One region of the Pleomorphomonas sp. T1.2MG-36 genome, then DNA from elsewhere that is predicted to be linked to it. Evidence: predicted binding sites of a transcription regulator. Region 1 holds the regulator's gene; each other region holds the start of a gene.
What was found. The regulator LexA, encoded in region 1, represses DNA repair genes until DNA is damaged. The targets are predictions, from matches to a motif close to TGTTCNNNNTGTGTTCNG.
Positions count from the first base shown of each region.

Region 2: the regulator LexA is predicted to act here: its motif matches at 5,476-5,493, upstream of QQZ18_RS18270 (Y-family DNA polymerase).
Region 3: the regulator LexA is predicted to act here: its motif matches at 4,034-4,051, upstream of ruvC (crossover junction endodeoxyribonuclease RuvC).

Region 1 covers NZ_CATNLY010000001.1:560,546-568,519, forward strand. The annotation lists gene QQZ18_RS02695 (hypothetical protein) at 1-762, opposite strand, end outside; gene QQZ18_RS02700 (hypothetical protein) at 978-1,499, opposite strand; gene QQZ18_RS02705 (regulatory protein GemA) at 1,968-2,405, opposite strand; gene QQZ18_RS02710 (hypothetical protein) at 2,392-2,757, opposite strand; gene QQZ18_RS02715 (hypothetical protein) at 2,867-3,187, opposite strand; gene QQZ18_RS02720 (helix-turn-helix domain-containing protein) at 3,541-4,161, shown strand; gene lexA (transcriptional repressor LexA) at 4,527-5,240, shown strand; gene queA (tRNA preQ1(34) S-adenosylmethionine ribosyltransferase-isomerase QueA) at 5,340-6,428, opposite strand; gene QQZ18_RS02735 (HD-GYP domain-containing protein) at 6,561-7,895, shown strand.
Region 2 covers NZ_CATNLY010000045.1:132,683-140,656, forward strand. The annotation lists gene QQZ18_RS18255 (hypothetical protein) at 67-528, opposite strand; gene QQZ18_RS18260 (hypothetical protein) at 1,474-3,510, opposite strand; gene dcm (DNA (cytosine-5-)-methyltransferase) at 3,906-5,216, shown strand; gene QQZ18_RS18270 (Y-family DNA polymerase) at 5,517-6,785, shown strand; gene QQZ18_RS18275 (hypothetical protein) at 6,785-7,042, shown strand; gene QQZ18_RS18280 (thermonuclease family protein) at 7,163-7,693, opposite strand; gene QQZ18_RS18285 (AIPR family protein) at 7,701-7,974, opposite strand, start outside.
Region 3 covers NZ_CATNLY010000051.1:61,936-69,909, forward strand. The annotation lists gene QQZ18_RS19525 (5-formyltetrahydrofolate cyclo-ligase) at 1-4, shown strand, start outside; gene QQZ18_RS19530 (TIGR00282 family metallophosphoesterase) at 138-956, shown strand; gene QQZ18_RS19535 (YebC/PmpR family DNA-binding transcriptional regulator) at 1,088-1,834, shown strand; gene QQZ18_RS19540 (GFA family protein) at 2,052-2,510, shown strand; gene QQZ18_RS19545 (alkene reductase) at 2,695-3,759, shown strand; gene ruvC (crossover junction endodeoxyribonuclease RuvC) at 4,070-4,585, shown strand; gene ruvA (Holliday junction branch migration protein RuvA) at 4,606-5,223, shown strand; gene QQZ18_RS19560 (SDR family NAD(P)-dependent oxidoreductase) at 5,275-6,114, shown strand; gene QQZ18_RS19565 (hypothetical protein) at 6,295-7,359, opposite strand; gene QQZ18_RS19570 (nitroreductase family protein) at 7,607-7,974, shown strand, end outside.

The DNA of each region.
Region 1 (7,974 bases):
TACTGCCCCATGGAAGTGATTGTTGGTGATCGTGTCGCCCTGCCGAACGGGTATCGCGGACGCCTGCGACTGCCCGGTCAGTGCCGATCGTAGACCGTCGGCAAAGGTTGCCGGTACAATGGTTTCGCCCTTGTGGACTTTGGCGATCGTGTCCGTGGGCAAGTTCCAGGCACCGACGTCGAAGCTCAAGAGACTGCCGAAAGCGGCGGTACCGGCAAAGGCGACAGCAGCGGCAGCCGGAGCCAGGATGTAGCCAACAAGTGGGATTTGAGCCACCGAATCGAAGGTGGCTGCGGCAGCGCTGGCGGCGTGGTTGAAAATGCCGGTCTTCATCGTGGCGGCATTGGCAGCAGCCGACGCAACGCTCGCGCCGACTTCGATTGACGTCCTCGCCGACGCGCCAACGGCAGTGGCGCCTGTCTTGGCCGCTTCGCCCGCCAAATGGACCGACACCTCCGCAGTCTTGGCGCCACTCGCCATGATATTCTCGCCCGCTTCGAGGCCAGCACGTACCGTCGATCCAGTCGCCGTCGCCGCCGTCTTCTCGGCTTGGGAGAATATCGTCCAGAGGAGACCGCCTTGAGCGGCCTTCTCGTCTGTCTTCACTCCCAAGGCCGCATAAAGCGCGTGATGGGAAAAGGCCGCTACATCCTTCTCCATCTCGGCTAGCAGCATATCGCCGATAGCTCTGAGGGTGGCGTTCTTGAAGCTTTCCTGACCACTCGCCATCGAGCGCAAAGCGCCAGTAAACGAACCCACCATGGGCGCCGTGGCGCTTTCCCAAGCGCTCGCCGATTGCTGGGCCGCCCGTTCGCTCGCCCGTGACATCTGATCGTCCAAGCGGGCCATGGCGGTTGCTTCTTGCTGCTTGAGCAGGAGCTTCTCCTGGCTCGCCTTTTCCCAGGCGCGCGACCCCTCGGAAAGGCGGTTCAGCTCGTTGTCGAGCTGCTTCTCGGCCTCCGCATAGGCGGCTTGTGTCAACTGGCGGAGCGTTTCGACCTTCTCAAGCTCTGTGATCCGGCCCGCCCGCACTTCCTGATCGAGCTCATATTCGGTCTTCGAACCCGATAGGCCGCGAGCCGTCGCTTTGCTTCCGTCCGGTTGTCTTCCTCGATCTTTCGAAGCTGATTGTCCAGCTTCAGCTCCGCGTTCATATCCTTCGGATTATTGAGCCAAATTCGCTTGGCTTCGTGGAGAATGATCGGGCCGATTTCGTCGAGTTTCCTGTCTCGGTAAGGCGCTAGATCGATCTCGATAGCGGCAAGCTCTTGCTCCCGAATTCGGGCGATCTTTTCATCGCCGCAGGCGTGAGTGACTTTGAACTCTACCAAAAGGGGACGGTCGCCCTTGTGTACCAAAACATCCGGCCTCATGCCGGGCAATTTGTACTCAATTTCCGCGCGATCGAAGTGATAATCGCCCTCTTTTACAACCAAAACCGACAATGAACCTTTGGTAAGCAAGCGTTCTGGCAGTGTTAATACAAGCGCATCAGCCAAGTGCTCCTTGGCAACTTTGTGTAGAACTGTCTCACCCGCCGAAGCACATGCAGGATTCGCAGAGTTTGACTCGTGAGCGAATGAGTGAGCCAGCGAACCTTGCCGAGCAATCAACGGACGGCCGCATTCGGGACAATGACACCCACACGCCTTGCCATTTGGGACATTATCGACGTGAACTGGTCGTTCATCCGCGTCGAGGGCGAATACGACGAGGCCATCCGAAGTACACCTAAAAAGATCGCCGAGCGTAACTGCAGGCATTGGACCATACCCCGCCCCGACAATTACGCCCTGCGCACCAAGTCGCAACCCCACCCAGACACTATTTCCAATGCCGAGATTCAACTGTCCGACCAATTGCGGAGGATCAACTCCGCAAACTTGCGGAAACAAAAACCGACCATCCGAAACCGCAGATCGAGACCACAAACGTCGGCCTAGATAGATGGCATTCCAGGCTTAAAGTCAGCCACCCGACGACTTGCGGCAGATCATGGCTCGAAGACCGTTCACCGCCTTGTCGGCGCCGGCCTTGTCAAGGAAGCGAAGCGCCGAGACGTGGAAACTGTGATCGAGCCAACGACCGAGAGCAGCTTCGTCATCTGCTCCCGACCAGCCGCGCCAGAGCTTGCGGATGAGGTCGATCTGTTTCGAGGTCGCCATGCCCGGCCGGCGCCCGAAGGTGCGCTGCGTCCAGGTCGAACGGAAACCGAGCGCCGTGAAATAGGCCATGACGGCGTTGAAACCGCGCTGGTCCAAGCCCTTGGCGCTGGTGACGCCCGCAAAGCGGGCGAGCACGTCGCGATAGGTGGCGTCGTCGAGCTTCAGCTCTGCCACCGCCATGTGGATGACAGCGAGCTGCTTCCGACCGATGCGATGAACCGGGGCTTCAGGCTGCGGCATTGCCGACTCCCGTCGCCACACGCTCCAAATGGCCGCTCCCTATGCCAACGGCAGACGATACGATGTGCTTCACCAGATCCCGCCGCACGCCATGCATGGCGGCAACCTCGTCAAGGTTTCGCAGCTCGAACTTCTCGGCACGGATGTTCGCAATCTCTTCGCCTAAAGCGTCACTCGTGTCCCGAAGAATGTTAGTCTGTCCGGAAATCAGCAATTCGACACCAGTGGAGATGAAATTCACGTCCTCACCATCACGAATGGTCCGTTCCAGAAGAACGGCCATCGCCGATAGACAGCTTGTCGCCTTGTCGATCTCGTCCAGCAACTCGCCAACCTTCCTTCTATTGTCCATGGTATTTTCTCCTCTCTACTTCAACGATCTGAAAGCAGTCTCATCGTGTCGCCAGCGTCCGCGTTTCTAAACGTGGCTGCGTCCCTGAGATTTGGCAGACGTATCGGGCCTATTTCGCCGGCAAGCTTGCGTGCGTCTTGGAGAAGGCGAACGGTTTGGCGGATAGATTTCTTGAGCCCAAAGGCAACCAGCGCCTCATAAGCTGCGGCGCCATCAACGCCGTAGACTTGTGTGTTTGAAGAAGTTCAACGGACATCGCTTTTTCATTGGATTGGCAGTGATCGGCGATTGCTGCCGATTTGCCGATGCCGGCGGGGCCGACAATAAGGATGGTGCCGACTGCCGGAAGAAGCTGCATAGCTTCATGGATCCGCCTGGAGATCGATGTTGGCGCGAATTTCTCGGGGCGCTCCGGTCGCTTGAGGTTCATACTTTTTGCCCCATGGCTGCGATCATCCGCGTGTTTATGTCCTCGGCCTGCCGATGCTTCGTGCGCTGCTCCTCGATCTCTCGATCGAGCCGCCCTTGCGGCGTTTCCCGCAATTTCTCGGCAATCTCGGAAACTCGCTCTGAATAGGTGACGGTGCCCGCGATCGGTGCGGATGGAAGCTGGGGCTACCGCTCTCACGGTTCGTACGTTGTAGCCGCGCAAACGCGCCCACTCGGCAAGCGAGACGCCCTCTCGCTCCATCTGCGACATGACTAGGGCCGTGGCATTTGGCATTTTCTATAATCCATGCTTCATTATCGAAACATGGAATCATAATGTCACGGTAATGTGTCATGTCAAGTCAACCAAACCGCAAAATTTTCGATACTGAAACATTGCGCGCAATCGGAACCCGCATTCGCGAGGCGAGAGGCGAGACCACCCAGGAGGTCTTCGCAGCAATGATTGGCGTCACACGTTCGGCGCTGACCAACTATGAAGCGGGACGGCGATTGCCCAATGATATTGTTCTACGCAAGATCAGTGAGGTCTCAGGCAAATCAGCGCCGTACATTTTATTCGGAAACACAATAACTCCATTTGAAGAATACAAAAGAGACATAAATCAACTAATAATGGAGAAATCACAAAAACGACCAGGGTTCATTCCACGATTTCAAATATCAGATGACGAGATAGCCCTTATTTCTCTTTTCCGATTGGTATATATCTATGATAATGGTCTCGATATTGTCGAATACATCCTGAAAAAGGCAAAAGAAGCAATACAAACTGAGGTTGAATTCTCGGGAGCACCCGTTTTTTGGGGAATGGGATACGTAGAACAGCTTGAGGATGTTCTAAAGAGGCGATACTTCCAGGAAGGTTTTGATCCAGACTTTTCGTATTGGGTCACTTTTTGGGAAGAGAAGCGCGCTCGGGAAGAAGCCGCCACTGAAGGCGGTGACAAATAGGGTTACAACACCGCTCAACCAAGGTTCCGTCGCTCACCGGTGGTTTACCAATAACAATTGCAAAAACAAACACTTAATAAATACGTGTCGGAGTTTGGTATAGGGTTTCGAATGGTTACCAATTGCGGACCCGAATTCATAAATAAAATCAATCGCTTATCTCCAAACTCCGACATTTAATTATCGGAGTCCAACGACATTTATTTATTGCGCGTCCATTTTCCTTGCTTTTCCGGCCTCGCCGGAACCCCGACCGGCAATCCCCATTGCGGAACACACACGGAACATGTTAACTCTGTTCGTGATTTGTACCGAATCGCGTTTCGGCGCAACCGATGCGCCGGCCGACCAGCGGGGACCAGACGATGCTCACGCGCAAACAGCTCGAACTCCTGATGTTCATTCATGAGCGTCTGAAAGAGTCGGGCGTGCCGCCATCCTTCGACGAGATGAAGGACGCGCTGGATCTCAAGTCGAAATCCGGCATCCACCGTCTCATCACGGCCCTCGAAGAGCGCGGCTTCATCCGCCGCCTGCCAAACCGAGCGCGGGCACTCGAAGTCATCAAGCTGCCCGAAACCATGCAGCCGGGGATCGGCCGCGCCCGCAAGGGCTTTGCGCCGGCGGTGATCGAAGGCGACGGCGGCCGCAAGGCTCCGCCGGCCAGCGCCGCCTCGCCCGCGCTCGACAGTCGCGACACCGTGCCCGTGCCGGTCATGGGGCGCATCGCCGCCGGTGTGCCGATCGCCGCCATACAGAACCAGTCGCATATCCTGCATGTACCGATCGATCTTGTGACCGGCGGCGAGCACTACGCCCTTGAGGTTCGTGGCGACTCGATGATCGAGGCCGGCATCCTCGATGGCGATACCGTCGTCATCAAGAAGTCCGACACAGCGGACTCCGGCGACATTATTGTGGCGCTGGTGGACGATGAAGAAGCCACGCTGAAGCGGCTGAGGCGCAAGGGCGCCTCCGTGGCCCTTGAAGCCGCCAATCCAGCCTATGAGACGCGCATTTTCGGACCCGATCGCGTGCGCATCCAGGGCCGTCTCGTGGCACTGATGCGTCGCTATTGACCGTTCGCTGATGGTAGGGGACTGGCGCAGGCAACCGCGCCCGCCGTCGACGACTGAAGAGGTCGTCGAATCCCCCTGCTGAGTTGCGCGCCCATCTGCCTACTTGAGCAACCGGCTTTCCTGCGACGGGTGCAGCAGCGACGTGTCTCCGTAGGAATAGAACCGGTAACCGTCGGCAATGGCGTGGGCGTAGGCGGCGCGCATGGTCTCTAGACCGGAGAACGCCGACACCAGCATGAACAGCGTCGATTTCGGCAGATGAAAGTTCGTCATCAGCAGATCGACAGCGCGAAAGCGATATCCCGGCGTGATGAAGATGTCGGTCGCTCCGGCAAACGGTTTGACCTGTCCATCTTCGCCGGCCGCGCTCTCCAGCAGGCGCAGCGAGGTCGTGCCGACGGCCACCACCCTGCCCCCGCGCTCGCGAACGGCATTGAGCGCGTCTGCGGTCTCCGCCGAGACGTGACCGATTTCGGCATGCATCTTGTGGTCCTCGGTATCGTCCACCTTCATGGGAAGGAAGGTGCCGGCGCCGACATGCAGCGTCACGAAATGCCGGTCGATGCCGCGTGCCGTGAGACGATCTAGAAGCTCCGGGGTGAAATGCAGCCCGGCCGTCGGCGCGGCGACCGCCCCGCTCTCACGCGCATAGACGGTCTGGTAGTCCGCCCGATCATGCTCATCCTCGGCCCGGCGCGCGGCGATATAGGGCGGTAATGGAATGTGGCCGACCGTTATCAGCGCCAAGTCGAGATCCGGTCCGGAGCGATCGAAGGCCAGGGTAACCTCTCCGTCCCCGCCCTTCTCCGCAACGACCGCGCCTAGAGGAGATGCGTCCGGATGGGAGCCGGAGAACACCACGCGGTCGCCCGCACGCAGCTTGCGCGCACCTTTGACGAACGCCCGCCAGCGATCGGGAGCCTCACGCATGTGCAACGTGGCCGACAGACGAACGGGCTCGCCCCCCTCGCGATCGCGACGCCCCTCGAGCTGGGCTGGGATGACCTTGGTGTCGTTGAACACCAACGCGTCGCCCGGCCGCAGAAGATCGGCAAGATCGCGCGCATGCCGATCCTCGAGAGGTTCACCCGGCTTCACCACGAGAAGGCGCGATGCGTCGCGCGGAACGGCGGGGCGAAGGGCAATTCGCTCGGGTGGCAGATCGAAATCGAAGGCTGAAACTTGCATGACCCTGCATAGGCACGGCCATCGCGAAAGGCAACGGTCAACCAACAGCGCGATCCGATCGATTACCCGGATCAGAGCCCCAGAGATGCGTCCGAGTGGTTGCCCGCCCGAAGGATGGTCCGTCGAAACGTTTTGGATAGATCCACTTTATCTAGAATTTTACGACGCTTCGCACTCGTCCCCGTAGGCTTCTTAACGGCGCCCGGCCCGCATGTTAGAACCCGTCCAACATTCGTGACAGGCCTCGAACCGGTCCGCAACGCACCCCATTCTGATGCCTCACCTTGGAGCTCCCGGATCGTGGACAACACGCGATTTTCTCCGCCAGAGGCTGACAACGTTGTCACCTCTTCCATGGTAGCCTCGAATGGACGGCTGGGCGGCACACCCCGAAGCCTCCAGGAACGCCACCCCGTTTCCATCCACATCGTCTCCGAGAGTCACGCACTCCATGCGACGACGGCAACGATGGTTTCGGAGCTGGGATTCGCACTCTCCGGGGGCGTTGACAGCGACGGGCAGGACGGTGGGGCGCTCACGCTGATCGCCGGTGAGGCTTTCGCGCCCGATTTTCTCAACCGGGTGCTGACCGGCCCATGGATGAGGCAACTGGAACGAACGATCCTGTTCGGCACCAGGATTGGCTTTCGCACGCTGACCGCGCTGGATGGCGCCGGATTTCCATTCATCGTCAAGTCGCTCCCCTCCCCGGAGCGTCTCGCCGACTTCATAGCCGAGGCACTGCCGATGTTTGCCGCTCGTCGGTGGCACTCGGCGCAAAGCACGGCCGCCGGCATGGCGATCGAGGATGGCTCGGGCAAGCTGTTCGAACATATCCGGACCGGCAATCTCGGCGCCGCCGTCGGCGAAGCAAGGCGCGCTTTCGGTCATTTCGAGGCCCTGCTGGACAGCACCGGCGCCGCCGGCTGGCTGTCGGTCATTCAACGGTACCACGACGGAACGGCCCAGCATTGCAGCCTGGTTTCGGCTGTCGCCATGCTGTTCGCACGGGGGCTTGGCTTCTCCGGGGGCGACCAGCGCCGCCTGTTCGAAGCCGCTCATTTTCACGACGTCGGAAAGGTACACATACCGCTCGCCATCCTCGACAAGCCGGGCGCGCTGGATCAAATGGAACGGGCGACCATGGAGAGCCATGCCAAAGCCGGCCACGAGATCCTTGCCGGCAGCGACGCAATCGCCGCCGAGATCGCGGAGGTCGCGCGAGATCACCACGAGTATCTCGACGGAACGGGCTATCCCCGGGGCATCGGCCGCCGCGAGATCTCCGACCTCACGCGGATCATCACCATTTGCGACATCTTCGCCGCCCTGATCGAGCGACGAAGCTACAAGGAACCGAAGACGGCAAGACAGGCTTACGCAATCCTCCAGACGATGGACGGCAAGCTGGACCCGACGCTTCTAAGGGCTTTTTCGAATATTGTTGCCAATTGCTCGTCCGACTGAGCTAAAGAATGCAGCCCTGCCCGTCCTCGCACGCAGGGCTGAAAGGATATCCGCCTAAAAAACGACCTTTTGGGGAACT
Region 2 (7,974 bases), on a different contig from region 1:
AACTCCCAGGATTGCAAGCTGAAGTACGGAGCCCGCCGCTCAAGGGGCGGATATGTCTCATGTGCGTCAGACGATTGCCTCTTCATCGTCGTCCGGGAGCGGCGTCACCATGTCGGCAACCGCTACAGTGGAAGCCGCGCGGAGGGCTTCACGAGCCGCGCGGAGGGCTTTCGCCGGCGTCGGGTATTTGTCGAAAAAGATCATATCGACATCAAAGTCGATCTTGATGACGTGCCAGTACTCGCGATCCGGCTCCCGGCGGCCGCTACCCGTCGTGTAATCGCCGCCGAATTCAAGCACATCGCCGGCCTTGACGGTCGTCAAATCGACGATACGACCGCGCTGTGGCAGGTATGTGCGCGTCATGCGAGCGGCGTTCGGACCGGTCAGTTGCGCGGCCCAATTTCCTCCGCGCTTGTGAGTGCAGTAGCACGGCGACTCAACCGATCCACCGTCCATGGGCCATCCGCAGCGGCCATCGCCGCCCGTCGTCTCGTCCGCCGCGTCGGCGGTCTGGATCTCACTCATGTCATTCTCCTTTTGTGCTCGGCTTTGCCGCTCTCGGCCTCGCCTTTCACGTTGCCCTCTCAAGCAACTCATTATCGTAGGCAGACTAGAAGAGAACTATCTATCGGTATCAATACCTATTGAGAGACAAATTGTTAGTTAAGATATTGCTACATTATCTCGATAACTAACAGACTTCCGGACGTTATTTCTGCTTCAATCGAGAAAGGAATATTGAATACGTCTTCTCGGCATATTTCATCGCTGATTCCGGTAATTTATATTTTTTATTGCGCACGTAACGAATTCAGTATTTCATTTATTTCGTCTGTTTTTTTGTTTGTTTCGCCATGGAGTGGGGACTAGAGCTGATTTTCGAGCTGCGAGTTCGGAACGGCGCTGATTTAGGAATTTCGTGCCTCACGGAATTAAGGCGTCCGAATTCGTTGCGCCAGGAGCCAGCGACGGGTTGACGGCCGGGGTGGCGGCATAGGCTTGCCCTAGGTCCTGCCCTCACATGGGGGTGGACCCAGCGCCAACGGCGCGTGTGCAAGCCGCCGCCCCGGCGGTCACCGAGGAGTAGGGTCCCGTCGTCTATGCGTGAGGCGTGGTCGGCGAAGCCGATCCGGAAGAGGCAAAAGACTCTTCCGGAAGCGCTGGAGCATCGACGATGGGCGCGACGAGGGAAACCTGAGCGGACTTTTTGGGGTAGGGAATCATACAGTCCGACTTGCCGAAGGCCTCTGGCGGCCTCGCAGGGCCGTTTTAGAATCGCGTCAAAAGGGTGTGATGGCAGAAACGAACGAATTTACAGCTATGACGGGAAAAGGGGGCAGGATTCCAATCCCCCTCCGGCCCTACGGTCCGGCTGCGGTCCCCCTGGGGACCTCACGCCGCCACGCGGGGCGACTTCGGTTCTCCGCCTTGGTCCGACAGGGTCGGGCCTCGGCGTTGCGGATTGAGTGGCTAGGCGGCAACGGACCACGAGTCGTCGTCCCACTGGGGCGGTTCGGATGGACTACCGTCCACTGACGACAACCACAATTCATGTTCGATCAACGAGACGACATCCTCTTCGTACTCTCCGTCGTCCAATGACTGACGGACAGCATGAGACGACGGCGGCGATCGATCCGAGTCAGTGTGGAACGGAAGAACCGTGGGTATCGAGACAGCCTCCGGAGCATCGTGACTAGCTGAACCCTCATCCAGCGCTGTGGTGTGATGGGATGAGGAGCGAGCCGTGAAAAGGCCTGCTATTTTTCTAAGACCGTCTGTCACGGTGGTCTTACAGGCCTCGGAAACCTCGCTAACGTCGGACATCGCCGCCTCGAAATGTCGGAGAACCGTGCGATAAGCAATGCCTGCACGACGTGCAACGGCCGCCTTGGTGATCTCCGCGCCCTCGGCACGAAGGGCGGCCACGGCCTCCCGTATCGCGTTGAGCGAGGCATCCCGACGAGTGCCTGCCGCATGCCGACCACCCGCAGCCTGGCGGTCGTGGAGCGATAGGCCACCAAGGGTCCCCCTGAGAACTCCCGGGTTTGCCGTCCGACGGCGTGCAGACGGATCGAAATGAAGCGCTGCCCAACGGCAAACGGAGTGCAGCATCCCCATTGCTTTGCGTGGCGGGACGTTTGTCATTGCGTGGCGAGCATCGTGCCCTAGCGCGGTGGCAAACGCTTGTGCGAGGTCGTCGCCTGTCAGCGCGCCCCGTTTGTCTCCCTCGGCGATCCACTGGCGAGCGAGGGACCAACAGGCCGCCGTTGCCTCTTTGAAAAAAGCGTTGCTCTGGCATTGATCGATGCCGACCGCCGCGCCGCGAACGGCCGTTTGCCGTTCGGCCATGGCAGTCTCGTCCTCGCCAAGCCAAGGTTCAAGCAGCACCATAAGATCGGACAGACACAATGGATCACGCGAATTCAGGACGGCAACCGACCAATGCGGCGACAATGGATTCTTGACGCGCATGGAATTGCTCAAACCACCGACATCGCCGCCGACAGGTATGCAAGCGGCCGTCAGCGCGCGGGCCACCGCATGATAAAGGCGCTGAGGACCCGGTAATGCCTTGGAATCAAATCGAATTCTGGACTTCTCGGGTAGCAACCAAATGAAATGCGGCCGGACGATTCTGCCGTCCAATAGCTCATCCCCGACGACGAGATGAGGTAGCAAATCCACGGACTCGAACGCGTCGATCAGGGTGAGGCGCATCCCATCCCATGATGCAAAAACACGATCGCAATCGATCCGGATGAAGCCCCTCACACTTTTCTGTCCCTCGACGTAGACTTGGTCGAGCCCCAACAACTTGCTTCCGACGGCCCGCGTGAATTCCTTGGTACCGACCATAAGCGATTGTTTTAACTCTGTTTCATCCGCATCGCGCTTGCCGGGGCGAGCCTTCGGCAGGCAGCTAGCGAATAATTTTAGAAGCGGATGCTCGTCGCTCCGAAGACCCTGATAGACGAATGCCGACCGCTCCCGCCTCGTGGCGGGGTCCTCGCCGCCCGGCCAACGGTAGCCCTCCGTTAGGCGGTCAACGACGGCCTCGCGGCGATCCCTTAACGCGTCGCGGATATCGAGTTCCTTATTTACGCGGCGTCGGATGCCCTCATCCGTCGCCATCGGAAGCTTGCGACGGGCTTCGGCGGCGAGATCGGCTTTTAGGAGATCGTAGCTGGCGAGATGCCAAGCTTCCGAGATCGAGTCCGCCGCTCCCGATGCAAGCAACTCGCGCGCCGCCTCACGGATGAGAGGTTCCCGGATAGCCCTTTCGGCCTCTTGCACAAGACGAACATTTTGGCGGCGGGCGCGGCGACAGTCAGCCTTTTTCAAGCGGGCGGCATCGGCAACACCGATGAAATCGACAGTCCCCGTGCCGATGGAACCTGCCGCACCATCCGTCCATGTGCGAACAGGACGGGGCCAAATTTGTTGACAAGTTTGGGTAGAGAAGGGCGCCGTCTGGCTGGGTGCGTATCCCAGCGACGGGATCACCTGCTATCGGCGGCGGTCTTGACGACTATGCGGAACGGGCTGATCATGATCCTGTCCTTGACATGACCCCCGCGAGCGCCTGCGAAGCGCGAAGACCGGGGGTCTTGTTATTATTGGACCCACCGCGCGGTTTCAGCGTCAAGCCGCCGACGGAGCCGTTCCGCATCCGAAACAAACATCTTCAATGAAATCAGCAGCGTACAAGCCGACCGGACTTCCGGGAGGCCGTTCGCGGCCCCGCCGACGGTTAAAAGGGCAGCATAAAGAGGGAGGGAGCCGCAAGGCGAGTGGACGGGACATTCTGCACCCGGTGGAGGGGACAATTCGTCATGAACTTTTTCGTTACGCCGATCCGCTACGATTTCCTTCAATAAACTGGGATTTGGGATACTGGCGTGCGTGTTGTCGATCTTTTTTGCGGTGCCGGAGGACTGTCGCTAGGCTCGATGCGGGCTGGAATGGAGATCGTCGGGGCTATTGATAGCTGGGATGCGGCCATCGAGATCTACCGCAGGAATATTGGCGACCATGTTCGCCACGCTGACATCCGGGACGTCGTCGCCGTCGCACCCATGGTCATGGATCTGCGGCCTATCCTCATCACTGGTGGTCCGCCATGCCAAGATTTCTCGACCGCTGGGTTACGTGTCGAAGGTGAGCGCGCCGAACTAATGACCGCATTCGCGATGACAGTCGCGGTGGTGAGACCCCAATGGTGTCTGATGGAGAATGTCGCCCGTGCGCAGAAGTCCCTGACGTGGGCGCGATCGCGGGAAATTTTGAAACGGGCGGGATATGGAATCACGGAAATCGTCGTCGATGCTTCGTGGTACGGAGTAGCTCAAACCCGGAAACGGCTGATCGTCGTCGGACGGCGTGATGAAGCTGATGGATTCCTCGCTGCGGAAATCGATGCTGCACGACAAGCCCGCCAAACTACAATCCGCGACATCCTCGGTGAAGACATCGGAGGACAGATCGACATCCACCCTAGTCGATATGGGTGCACTGCTGATTGGCCGACGGATGTACCTGGTCGCGCGCCACGGACTGCATCGCAAAGCTCAGGGGTGAGCGACCAGCAATACATATTCGTGCGCCCGTTCGGCGGCGGTCGGGGCGTAAGGTCAATCGACGAGCCGGCGCCAGCTCTGGTGCGAACATCACGTGAGCCGCCCGCGCCTGGATATCTGTTGAATCCTTCGCGGTTGGATCTCGTGCCAGTGAGCCAAGTACCGCATCTCAGTCAGCAGCAGACGTCGCTTTTGCAGGGATTCCCCAAGGACTGGGATTGGAGTCCCGCTCGGCGTGTCCGGGATATCGATCAGATGATCGCAAATGCCGTCCCAGTTGCGCTGGCGGAGGCCATCGGAAGAGTGATACTCGCACGACACAGGGGAGAAAGCGTCCCAGCGACCGCCGATGGATTCTCGGATTGGCTCAAGGCTCAAGGTGTGGGGGGGCAGGTACTGAGGAACCGACGTCACGCGCTCGGACGGGCGCGGCGCCTTCTCGGCGGACGTCTTTACGCCGACATCGGCGAGGAACTGCGGGCACTGGAAGAAGCCAATGGTTTCGCGGATTTGTCGCCGTCGACGCGGTCGGATCTGCGTGCAGCGCTGCGGATGCACGCTGATTGGAAAGCCTCTAAGAAAGAAGAACCCGTTAGAAGAAAAGCGCCTAGAGGCCACCATAGGCAAGTTTGATTGCTCGTTCTGCGATCGGCCCCGTCACTACGAGACGGAAAAACTACACAATGTGCGGCTTCCTTCTAAAGATCACTATGCTCTAGTCATCTCCTCTAGTGAAGTGGCGTTTCAAACCTAGTAATGGCCGTGTCCTTAAAAAATAGGAGCTCGGGGGTTGTACCAGTGCGCAACATGAAAGCCACTCAGATACCAGATCACTTCCTGACTCATGTTGGCAACTGACTCACGTTTGTCAGGATTGACGTCATTTCTTCATCGGAACATAACACGAACAAATATCGACCGAGAGTGCGGGAAATGAGGCGACCAACCGAACCAGAAAGGCTCTACCTGGATTTCGACGGTTTTTTCGCTTCGGTGGAGCAATCGGCGGACAAGCGCCTTCGTGGGCGCCCAGTAGGGGTGGTTCCATATGAGAATGGCGGCGACAGGGCCATGCTTATTGCAGTTTCGAGGGAAGCCAAGGAAGCCGGCATTAAGGGCATGATGTCAGTCCGGGACGCCATGAGCCGATGCGCTGATCTCGTCGCGGTGCCGCAAAAACCGGACCTTTATCGTCGTGCGCACAATGTTCTCCTGAGCGAGATTGAGACTATCGTACCGATCGACACGGCTAAATCCATTGACGAGCTCACTTGCGTCTTGGACGAAGATGCTAGGCGTGATCCAGAAGCTCTTGCGCACCGAATTAAGGCGGCAATCAGCGATCACGTCACACCCTGGATCACATGCAGCGTCGGCTTTGCAGCCAACAGGCAGTTGGCGAAGATGGCTTGCAAGGCGAGCAAATGGAGTGGGGGCAAATACGGCGATGGCCTCGCAACTTGGCATCCGCGCGACATGCCGGCGCCATTGTTTAGAGTCGCCCTAGACGACATCCCTGGCGTTGGCTCTCGCCTTGCTCAGAAACTTCGAGCAATGGCCGTCTACTCCGTGGAGGATCTCTATAACCTCCAACCGAAGCACATGCGTCGGATCTGGCATTCAGTGGTCGGCGAGCGAATGTGGTACGCGCTGCATGGCTACGATGTTCAAGCTCCATCGAGCCAAAGGGGGATGTTTGGGCACGGCAGGGTGCTCTCTCCGGGATCTCGCACTAGGTCGGACGCAAAGGAGATCTCACGTCTGTTGTTGGTCAAAGCTGCCCGCCGTCTTCGAAGGGACGGCTATTATGCGAGTGCCCTTTGGCTCTGGCTCGCCTTACAAGATAAGTCTTGGTTCAAGCAGCTTGTGTTGCCCGTCGTCAACGATGATCAGGCCATTCTGTCTGGGCTGAAGCTGCTCTGGCAGTACTTTGACGCCGACCACCCGGAACGTGTGTCGATCTTTCGCGTCGGCGTGACGCTTTTGGACCTTTCGCCATCAAATGAAAGGCAGCTAGATTTTCTCTTGGCAGACGATGAACAACGTCGGCGATGGGAAGCCGCGACCATCGCGATCGACGAGTTAAACGCAAAATATTCAGCGACCGTTGTGAGCCTCGGTCCGTGGAAGCCCCCCAAGAATGGCAACGCCGGTGGAAAGATCAGCTACACGCGTGTTCCAAGTTCCGAGGACTTTTGGTGATGGTGAAGACAAAGACCGGATGGCAAACCCAAATCCAGGTTCAAGATCTGGCAGATACGCAAAAACTTGAGTGCACCTGCCGGCAATGCGGTCATGTGCATTATCTCTACAAAGCGACTTTGACAGGACGTGAGCAGGATTACATTGATGAAGTCCAGGCCACCGAGAAGTGTTGGGCGCGAGGCTGCGGTGGCCCGGTTCGGATTGTGTTCGTTCGGACGGACGAACTGAGCGGTTTTGTGGGTGGGATGGCCTAGATTAGTGCGACTGCGGTCAGACTCTATTCCAGAACCACTGGCGGGTGAAGGACGATGCCATGAGGCGGTGCGCAAATCTGATCGCGTCTCAGTCTCGCATTAGCTCTATGGTTTCGAAGATTAACATTTAGTCCTACGCACCGAGCATGGCATCTGGAAGCTACCGCTCCAGATTCCCAGCCGGCTGTTACGTGCACTTCGCTCCACGTCGGCGTAACGACCCTGACTATATTTCGGCCAGTCGACCGCGTAGCCACTGGCGACGAGCCATTGGTTGATTTCAACGCCATCAGCACGGCGACATATCGCAACGATCCTGTCATAGCTGCGGCCCGTCGGTAGGCAGGATACGGGCTGCGCTGAAGCCATGAAAGCGGCTAACTCACTGGCGCTAGCTTGTCCGCAACGATAGGTCCTACCCGAATTAGCCAAACAAATCTGATAACTCTCTGGTGCGTCTACGCCATCCAAGCGAATGCGCGCGCCGTGAATTTCGATCGTATCGCCATCGACTGTAGAAGCGCGTCCGATGATTTCAGCCGATGTGGCGTTTGCTGCGAGGAACAGCGTGCCAATGATGCAACAAGTCGGCAGCCATGCTCTTATCAGCCGCATAGGCGCTCCCTTACTCCCAGGCAACGAAATGCCCATCGACGCGTCAACTCGGGAAGCCTAAGTCACGTAGACGGCCTAGCAGCCCAAGCGCGTGCTTCGATTGACCATCCGTTGGAAGTTGACGAGGCATTGAGGCGCAGACTTGTAGAATCTGCATGTCCTTCGGCGTCAAACGCTTCTTGAGACGCCCCCATTCAAGTACGCGATTCCAGTGGTCCGCGCCGAGCGTAACGACTTCTGTCTGGGCATTGATGCCGTCTGTCAGACTCTTCGCCGCATGAGCTTCACGCTTTGCCGCCTTCGTGGCGTCGATCAGC
Region 3 (7,974 bases), on a different contig from region 1:
GTGAACGCTAGAGCGCGTCCGGCGAACTTTGGTTCGCCAACGTGCTCTATCTCTTTATTCGTACGCAACTCCGGACGCAAAACCGGTTCCCACTTTTGCTGGAGTTGCTCTAGAGGGCCTGGGGAGTACGCCGGACGATGCGACTGCTGTTCGTGGGTGATGTGGTCGGCCGATCAGGCCGCAATGCCATTTCCGACATCCTGCCCGGTCTCATCGCCGACTACGGCCTCGATCTGGTGGTGGTCAACGGCGAGAACGCCGCCGGCGGCTTCGGCATCACCGAGGAGATCTGCCAGGACTTCCTCGACGCCGGCGCCGACGTGGTGACCACGGGCAACCACGCCTGGGACCAGCGCGAGGCGCTGGTGTTCATCGAACGCCAGCCGCAGCTTCTCCGCCCGGCCAACTATCCGCCGGGAACGCCGGGGCGCGGCGCCACCGTGGCCATCGCCCGCAATGGCGCGCGGGTTCTGGTGGTCAACGTCATGGGTCGCGTCTACATGGATGCGCTCGACGATCCCTTCGCCGCCGCCGACCGCGAGCTCAACGCCTGCCCGCTCGGCAGCATGGTCGATGCCGTGGTGGTGGACATGCACGCCGAGGCGACCAGCGAGAAGCAGGCGATGGGCCATTATCTCGACGGCCGGGCCTCGCTGGTGGTCGGTACCCACACTCACGTGCCGACGGCCGATTACCAGATCTTCGACGGCGGCACGGCCTACCTGTCCGACGCCGGCATGACCGGCGACTACGACAGCGTGCTCGGCATGGAGAAGGACGAGCCGGTCAACCGCTTCCTGCGCAAGATCCCAACGGCCCGCTTCCAGCCGGCGCTGGGCGAGCCGACGCTGTGCGGCGTCGCCGTGGAGGTGAACGATTCCACCGGTCTCGCCGAGGCGATCGAGCCGGTCAGGATCGGCGGCCGTCTTGCCGAGGCACTCCCGACGTTTTGGTAGGAGCCCCGGCTGGATTTAGGGCCAACAAACGCCTATAAGGCGGCCCATTCGTGGATATGTGCCGTGATCGATGGTCCCGGGAGGCGTGTGCATGCGCCCCGCGCCCTTTCGCGGTTCTCTCAGGAGGCACTATGGCCGGTCATTCACAGTTCAAGAATATCATGCACCGCAAGGGCGCTCAGGACGCCAAGCGGTCGAAGATCTTCGCGAAGCTCGCCCGCGAAGTCACGGTGGCGGCCAAGATCGGCGGCCTGGATCCGGCGATGAACGCCCGTCTGCGTCTCGCCATCCTCAACGCCCGCGCCGAGAACATGCCCAAGGACAACATCGACCGGGCGATCAAGAAGGCGGCCGGCGCCGACACGGCCAATTTCGACGAAGTGCGCTACGAGGGCTACGGCCCGGGTGGCACCGCCGTCATCGTCGAAGCGCTGACCGACAATCGCAACCGCACCGCCTCGGTCGTCCGCTCGATCTTCACCAAGGCCGGTGGCGCGCTGGGCGAAACCGGTACGGTCGGCTTCATGTTCGATCGCCTGGGCGAGGTCAGCTATCCGCTCAGCGTCGGCTCCAACGACGCCGTACTGGAGGCCGCCATCGAGGCCGGCGCCGACGATGTCGAGTCCGACGAGGAAGGCCATTTCATCTACTTTGCCTTCGAATCGATGGGCGAAGTGACCAAGGCGCTGGAAGCCACGCTCGGCGCCGCCGCGTCGATCAAGTCGATCTGGAAGCCGAAGACCATGTCGAACCTCGACGAGGAAAAGGCGACGAGCCTGATGAAGATGGTCGATCTGCTGGAAGACGACGACGACGTGCAGAACGTCTACACCAACATGGAAATCTCCGACGAAGTGGCGGCCAAGCTCGCCGGCTGACGCCGATTTCGTTTCCTAGAGCAGCTCCAGCAAAAGTGGGTGCCGGTTTTGCGTCCGGAGCTGCGTCTCAATAACGAGATAGAGTTTTCTGGCGAACCGGAGTTCGCCGGAAAAGCTCTGGGTTTGCGCCCGCCGTCGCCTTCGGGATGACGGCGGGCGTTTTCTTTCCGGCCGCGACGGTGCCGGCGCCGTGCTATTCTGCCGCCGGAGGTGCGAGATGAGCGAAGACGGTCATTCCGGCGGTTGCCAGTGCGGACGGGTGCGTTTCCGGGTCGACGGGCCGCTCGGGCGCGCCAGCATCTGCCATTGCCGCATGTGCCAGAAGGCCTTCGGCTCGTTCTTCGGCCCGCTGGTGTCGGCGCCGAACGATCGCCTCGCCTGGACGCGCGGCGAGCCCTCGTGGTTCCAGAGCTCCAACAAGGTGCGGCGCGGCTTCTGCAACCACTGCGGCACGCCGCTCGCCTACGACTGGGGCGGGCCGGCGCTGGAGCTTTCCATCGGCGCGCTGGACGATCCCGAATCCGTGCCGCCAGTGCTGCAGGTCGGGCTCGAGCATCGGATGAGCTGGTTTGCCCGTCTCGCCGACCTGCCGACGCGGACGGCCGAGGAGCAGGAAAAGGTCGGCCGCTTCCAGGCGGACATCGTCTCCTACCAGCATCCCGACCGGGACACCTGACGCGGAGCGCGCGGTGCCGGCCGTGCCGTCAAGTCTTTGATAAACGGTCATCTTTTCGATATCACGGAAATGTTCACGGCGGAGGGCTAGGCAGCCGGCGCGGCGGTCACTAGAAAAAGCGTGCATATACCCCTACTTTTTGTCGGTCCCCTCTCTGCCCCAGCATCTCCGCCAGGAGCCTTTCATGCCCACACTCTTCGACCCCGTGCGCCTCGGCGCTCTCGAACTCCGCAATCGCATCGTCATGGCGCCGTTGACGCGGGCGCGCGCCACCGCCGACCGCATCCCCACCGACGTGATGCGCGAGTATTACGAGCAGCGGGCGTCGGCCGGCCTCATCCTCACCGAGGCGACTATCGTCACGCCCAAGGGCGCCGGCTATGCCGCGACGCCCGGCATCTACTCCGACGCCCAGGTCGAGGCCTGGAAGCCGATCACCGAGGCGGTGCACCGCAAGGGCGGCAAGATCGTCATGCAGCTCTGGCACGTCGGCCGCATCTCCGATCCGTCGCTGCTCGACGGCGACCTGCCGGTGGCGCCGAGCGCCCTCCAGCCGGCCGGCCACGTCAGCCTGCTCCGGCCGATGCGCCCCTATCCGACGCCACGCGCCCTCGACATCGACGAGTTGCCCGGCATCATCGAGGCCTATCGCAAGGGCGCGGAAAACGCCCGCGAGGCTGGCTTCGACGGCGTCGAGATCCATGGTGCCAACGGCTACCTGCTCGACCAGTTCCTGCAGGACGGGACCAACAAGCGTACCGACGCCTACGGCGGCCCGGTCGAGAATCGCGCCCGGCTGATGCTGGAGGCGGTGGATGCGGCCGTCGGCGTCTGGGGCGCCAGCCGCGTCGGCCTGCACCTCGCCCCGCGCGGCGACAGCCATGACATGAGCGACAGCGACCCGAAGGCCACATTCGGCTATGTCGCCCGCGAAGCCGGCAAGCGCGGCCTCGCCTTCATCTTCACCCGCGAGCACCTTGGCGACGATCGCCTGACGCCGCACCTCAAGGAACAGTTCGGCGGTGCGTTCATCGCCAACGAGGGCTTCACCTTCGATCAGGCGATGGCGGAAGTCGCCGCCGGGCGGGCCGACGCGGTCGCCTGGGGCAAGGAGTTCATCGCCAACCCCGATCTCGTCGAGCGCTTCCGGGCCGGCTCGGTTCGCAACCCGCTGGTGCCCGAGACCATCTATGCCGAGGGGGCGCTCGGCTACACCGATTATCCGGCGCTCGAAACCGTCCCGGCCTGAGGGCTGCCCAATCGGCTGTCATGAAAGCGCCCCGCGGCGAGACCGTCGCGGGGCGTTTGTCGTGTTCGGCGAGGCCGGTCAGGCGTCCTCCGCCTCGCGCCGGGATTGCCGCCGACGATCGCCCTTTCCATGTCCAGACCGTCGGGTTGCAGGATCGTCGAGGTCTTGCGGCGGAGAGCGGCAAGCTCGAAGGCGGGGCGGCGGCGTTCGGTCCAGGGTTGGTGCGGTCGGGTCACGCTTCGATCGGAGGCTGGCTGGGCGGTGCGTCTTCCGTCTGTACAAACCATGAACGCATGGATAGCGTGGCGCCATGACCACTGTCACGCGAATCATCGGCATCGACCCCGGGCTCCGCCATACGGGCTGGGGCGTCATCGACAGCCTCGGCAACTCCGTACGCTTCGTCGCCTCCGGCTCGGTCAACTCCGACGGCGATCTCGACCTCGCGTCGCGGCTCGTTCAGATCCACGATGGGCTCGATGCGGTGCTGCACCAGTACCAGCCGGACGAGGCGGCCATCGAGCAGACCTTCGTCAACAAGGATGCCGGCGCGACGCTGAAGCTCGGCCAGGCGCGTGGCGTCGCGCTTTTGGTGCCGGCCCGGCGCGGCCTGCCGGTCGCCGAATACGCGCCCAACGCGGTGAAGAAGGCGATCGTCGGCGCGGGGCACGCGGAGAAGGGGCAGATCCGCGTCATGGTCAAGGTGCTGATGCCGAAGGCGACTTTCGAGAGCGATGACGCGGCCGACGCGCTGGCCATCGCGTTGACGCATGCCCATCATCGGAGTTCGGTGGTGGGGCGGCTCGCCAAGCTGGCGGCCGGGTGACGAGCGGAGGGCAGGGCAGCATGATCGGCAAGCTCAAGGGCGTGGTGGACAGCTTCGGCGACGACTGGATGATCCTCGACGTTCACGGCGTTGGCTATCAGGTCTATTGCTCGTCGCGGACCTTGCAGCGCCTGCCCAAGGCCGGCGAGGCGGCGACGCTCGCCATCGAGACCATGGTCCGCGAGGACATGATCCGCCTCTACGGCTTTTCCAACGACATCGAGCGCGAGTGGTTTCGCCTGCTGATGACGGTGCAGGGCGTCGGCGCCAAGGTGGCGCTCGCCGTGCTGTCGGTGCTCGATCCCGGCCAGCTCGCCACCGCCATCGCCATGCGCGACCTGACGGCCATCTCGCGGGCGCCGGGCGTCGGCAAGCGCGTGGCCGAGCGCATCGCCACCGAACTCAAGGACAAGGCGCCGGCCTTCGCCGATGCCGACCCGTCGGTGATCCGCGTCGCCGTCGACGTCGCCGAGGCGCGCGTCTCCGGCCCGGTGGCCGAGGCGGTGTCGGCGCTGGTCAACCTCGGCTATGCGCAGTTGCAGGCCGCCGCCGCCGTTCAGGCCGCGGCCAAGTCGATCGGCAGCGAGGCGACCACCACCCAACTGATCCGCCAGGGTCTCAAGGAACTGGCGCGCTGACCCAATGGCGGCGGTCGCCGCTTTCAGTCTACGGACAACCAGGAGGCCATCATGGCCGATGACATCATCACAACGGGCAAGGTCGCGGTGATCACCGGAGCGGCGCGCGGCATCGGCCGGGCGGCGGCGCTGCGGCTCGCCCAAAAGGGCATGAAGCTGGTTCTGGCCGACGTCGTCGGCGGCGAACTGGCCGCCACCGCCTCGGCGGCCAAGGCGGCCGGCAGTCCCGACACCATTGCCGTGCCGACCGACGTCGGCGATGCCTCGGCGGTGGAAGCGCTGGCCGCTGCCGCCTTCGAACGCTTCGGCTGTGTCGACCTCCTGATGAACAATGCCGCCATCGGCGAAGGCGGCGGCGTGCTCGAAAATCCCGACAATTGGCGCAAGCTGATGGACGTCAATTTCTGGGGTGTCGTCAACGGCGTCCAGGCCTTCGTGCCGCGCATGATCGAGGGCGGCAGGCCTGGCTACGTCGTCAACACCGGCTCCAAGCAGGGCATCACCACGCCGCCGGGCAATGCCGCCTACAACACGTCGAAGGCGGCGGTGAAGGTGGTGACCGAGCAACTCGCCCACGAGCTGCGCAGCCGTGGCAGCCGGCTCAGCGCCCACCTGCTGATCCCAGGCTGGACGTTCACCGGCTTGACGGCGTCCGATCCCGCGGCCGAAAAGCCAGCCGGCGCCTGGCATGCGGTGGAGGTGGTGGACTTCATGCTGGCAGGGCTCGCCAAGGGCGATTTCTACATTCTCTGCCCGGACAACGAGACGCCGCGCCGCCTCGACGAGAAGCGCATGGCCTGGGCGATCGGCGACGTCATTCACAACCGCCCGGCGCTGTCGCGCTGGCACCCCGACTTCAAGGACGCCTTCACCCGCTACATCGAGGAATGAGGCCGGCTTCGGAGCCGGTTTCGCGGTTCGGCAAGGGATGGTTTGGGCGATACCGGTCACCGGCAATGCTCCATGGCCGATGGGCAGCGCCCATGGTCGGCCATGGATGGTGATGACTCGCATGAGTCCCGCTGGCTCGCGCTGAACCGGCATGGACTCCGATGAGTCCCTTGCCATCGCTCAGTTGGTGAGCGTCTCGCTGCCCTTCGCCAACACCTCGACGTCGGCGTTCTCGCCCGAGACGACGCTGACCACGCGCTGGAACTGACCGTCCTCGTGGTTGGCGATGACGGTGTAGTCGCCCTCGGCGAGGACGAAGGAGGGGAAGGCGCCGACGCCGGTGGTGACGAGGTCGCCGGCCTGGGTCAGGATCGACCAGCGAGTGTTGGCGATGGCCTCGCCGCCTTCGCTGCTCACGAGCTTAAGCGTGATCTTGGCGGCCTTCTCCGTCAGCGTGATGTCGGTGAGCTTGCCGGCCTTGACGTCGATGTCGGCGGTGGTGCGCGCGTTGGCGTCGCCGTAGTTGGCGATGACGTTGTAGACCTGGGCCGGCAGGCGCACGATCTGGCCGGGGGCGACGTCGAGGGCGACCGCCTTGGGCTCACCATGCGAATCCAGCTCCTGGGCGAAGATGTCGAAGCTGAGGTCGTTGCTGTCGAGCGGCGGGCGGTCCTTGCCGGTCACCGCCGCAAGGCGGACGCCGCCGGCGTTGAGAATGATCGATTCCGCCTTGAGGCCGGTGCCGACCACGACGTGCTCGGTGGTGCCGGCATAGCCGAAGCCGCAATAGACGAAATAGCCGCCCGGTTTCAGCACGAAATCGGCCGAGCCGCCGTGCCGTTCGGCCACCAGCTCGCGGCTGCCGTCCGGACCCTGCGCCTCGCCGAACACCCGCCAGACGACGCCGGCGCCGAGCGGCGGACCGTCGGGCGTGAGGCGGGCCGTCAGCGCTAGCGTCGCCGTCTCGCGCGGCGCGACGGTGGCGAGCGGCTTCGTCTCGACGGCCGGGGCGGTGCTGGGCGCGTAGGGCGTGGCGGCCTCGGGCAGCGGCGCCGTCGAAGGGCTACCGGGCGCCGGCAGAAGATGCAGCGGACCTGATCCGGGCTGCATGAAGCCCGGCATCGGCTCATCGCTGGGGCCTCCGATCGGCGGCGGCTCCTGGGCAAGGGCGGGTGTCGCAACCACGGTTGCCAGGGCGATGGCCACAGCCATCCAACCGTCGCGGGCAACGGTCCACCATGCCATGCGTCGCACTCTCGCGTCAGCCAAGCTCTTCATGGTCGCCAGTTTTGGCCGATCATCGTGTTGATTTCAAGTCCGGGCTCAGGGTTGTGGGCTAGCCCATCGGCGGGTGCTCTCGATCTTGTCGGGACGCGGGTTCGGACGCAAAACAGGTATCCGCTTTTGCTGGACCTGCTCTAGGTATTTCCATGCAGGTCGAACGGAGCTATGCCGGTTCGGCCAACGCAAATCCTTCCGGAGTTCTCCGTTCATGAACGCCACCCTCGACCTGCTGCTCACCCGCCGCTCCGTTCCGGCCCAGATGCTCGCTGCGCCCGGCCCGAGCGCCGACGAGCTGCGGACGCTGCTCACCATCGCCTCGCGGGTGCCCGACCACGGCAAGCTCGCGCCGTGGCGCTTCATCGTCTTCGAGGGCGAGGCGCGGGTCGAGGCCGGGCGGCGGCTGAGCGAGATCGCCGCGGTGCGTCGGCCGGACATATCCGAGGCAAGGCTTGAGGAGGAGCGGCGTCGGTTGTCCATGGCGCCGTTGGTCATCGCGGTGGTCGGCCGGGCGGCCGAGCATGTCAAGATTCCGGTGATCGAGCAGATCTATTCGGCTGGCGCCGTCTGCCTCAACCT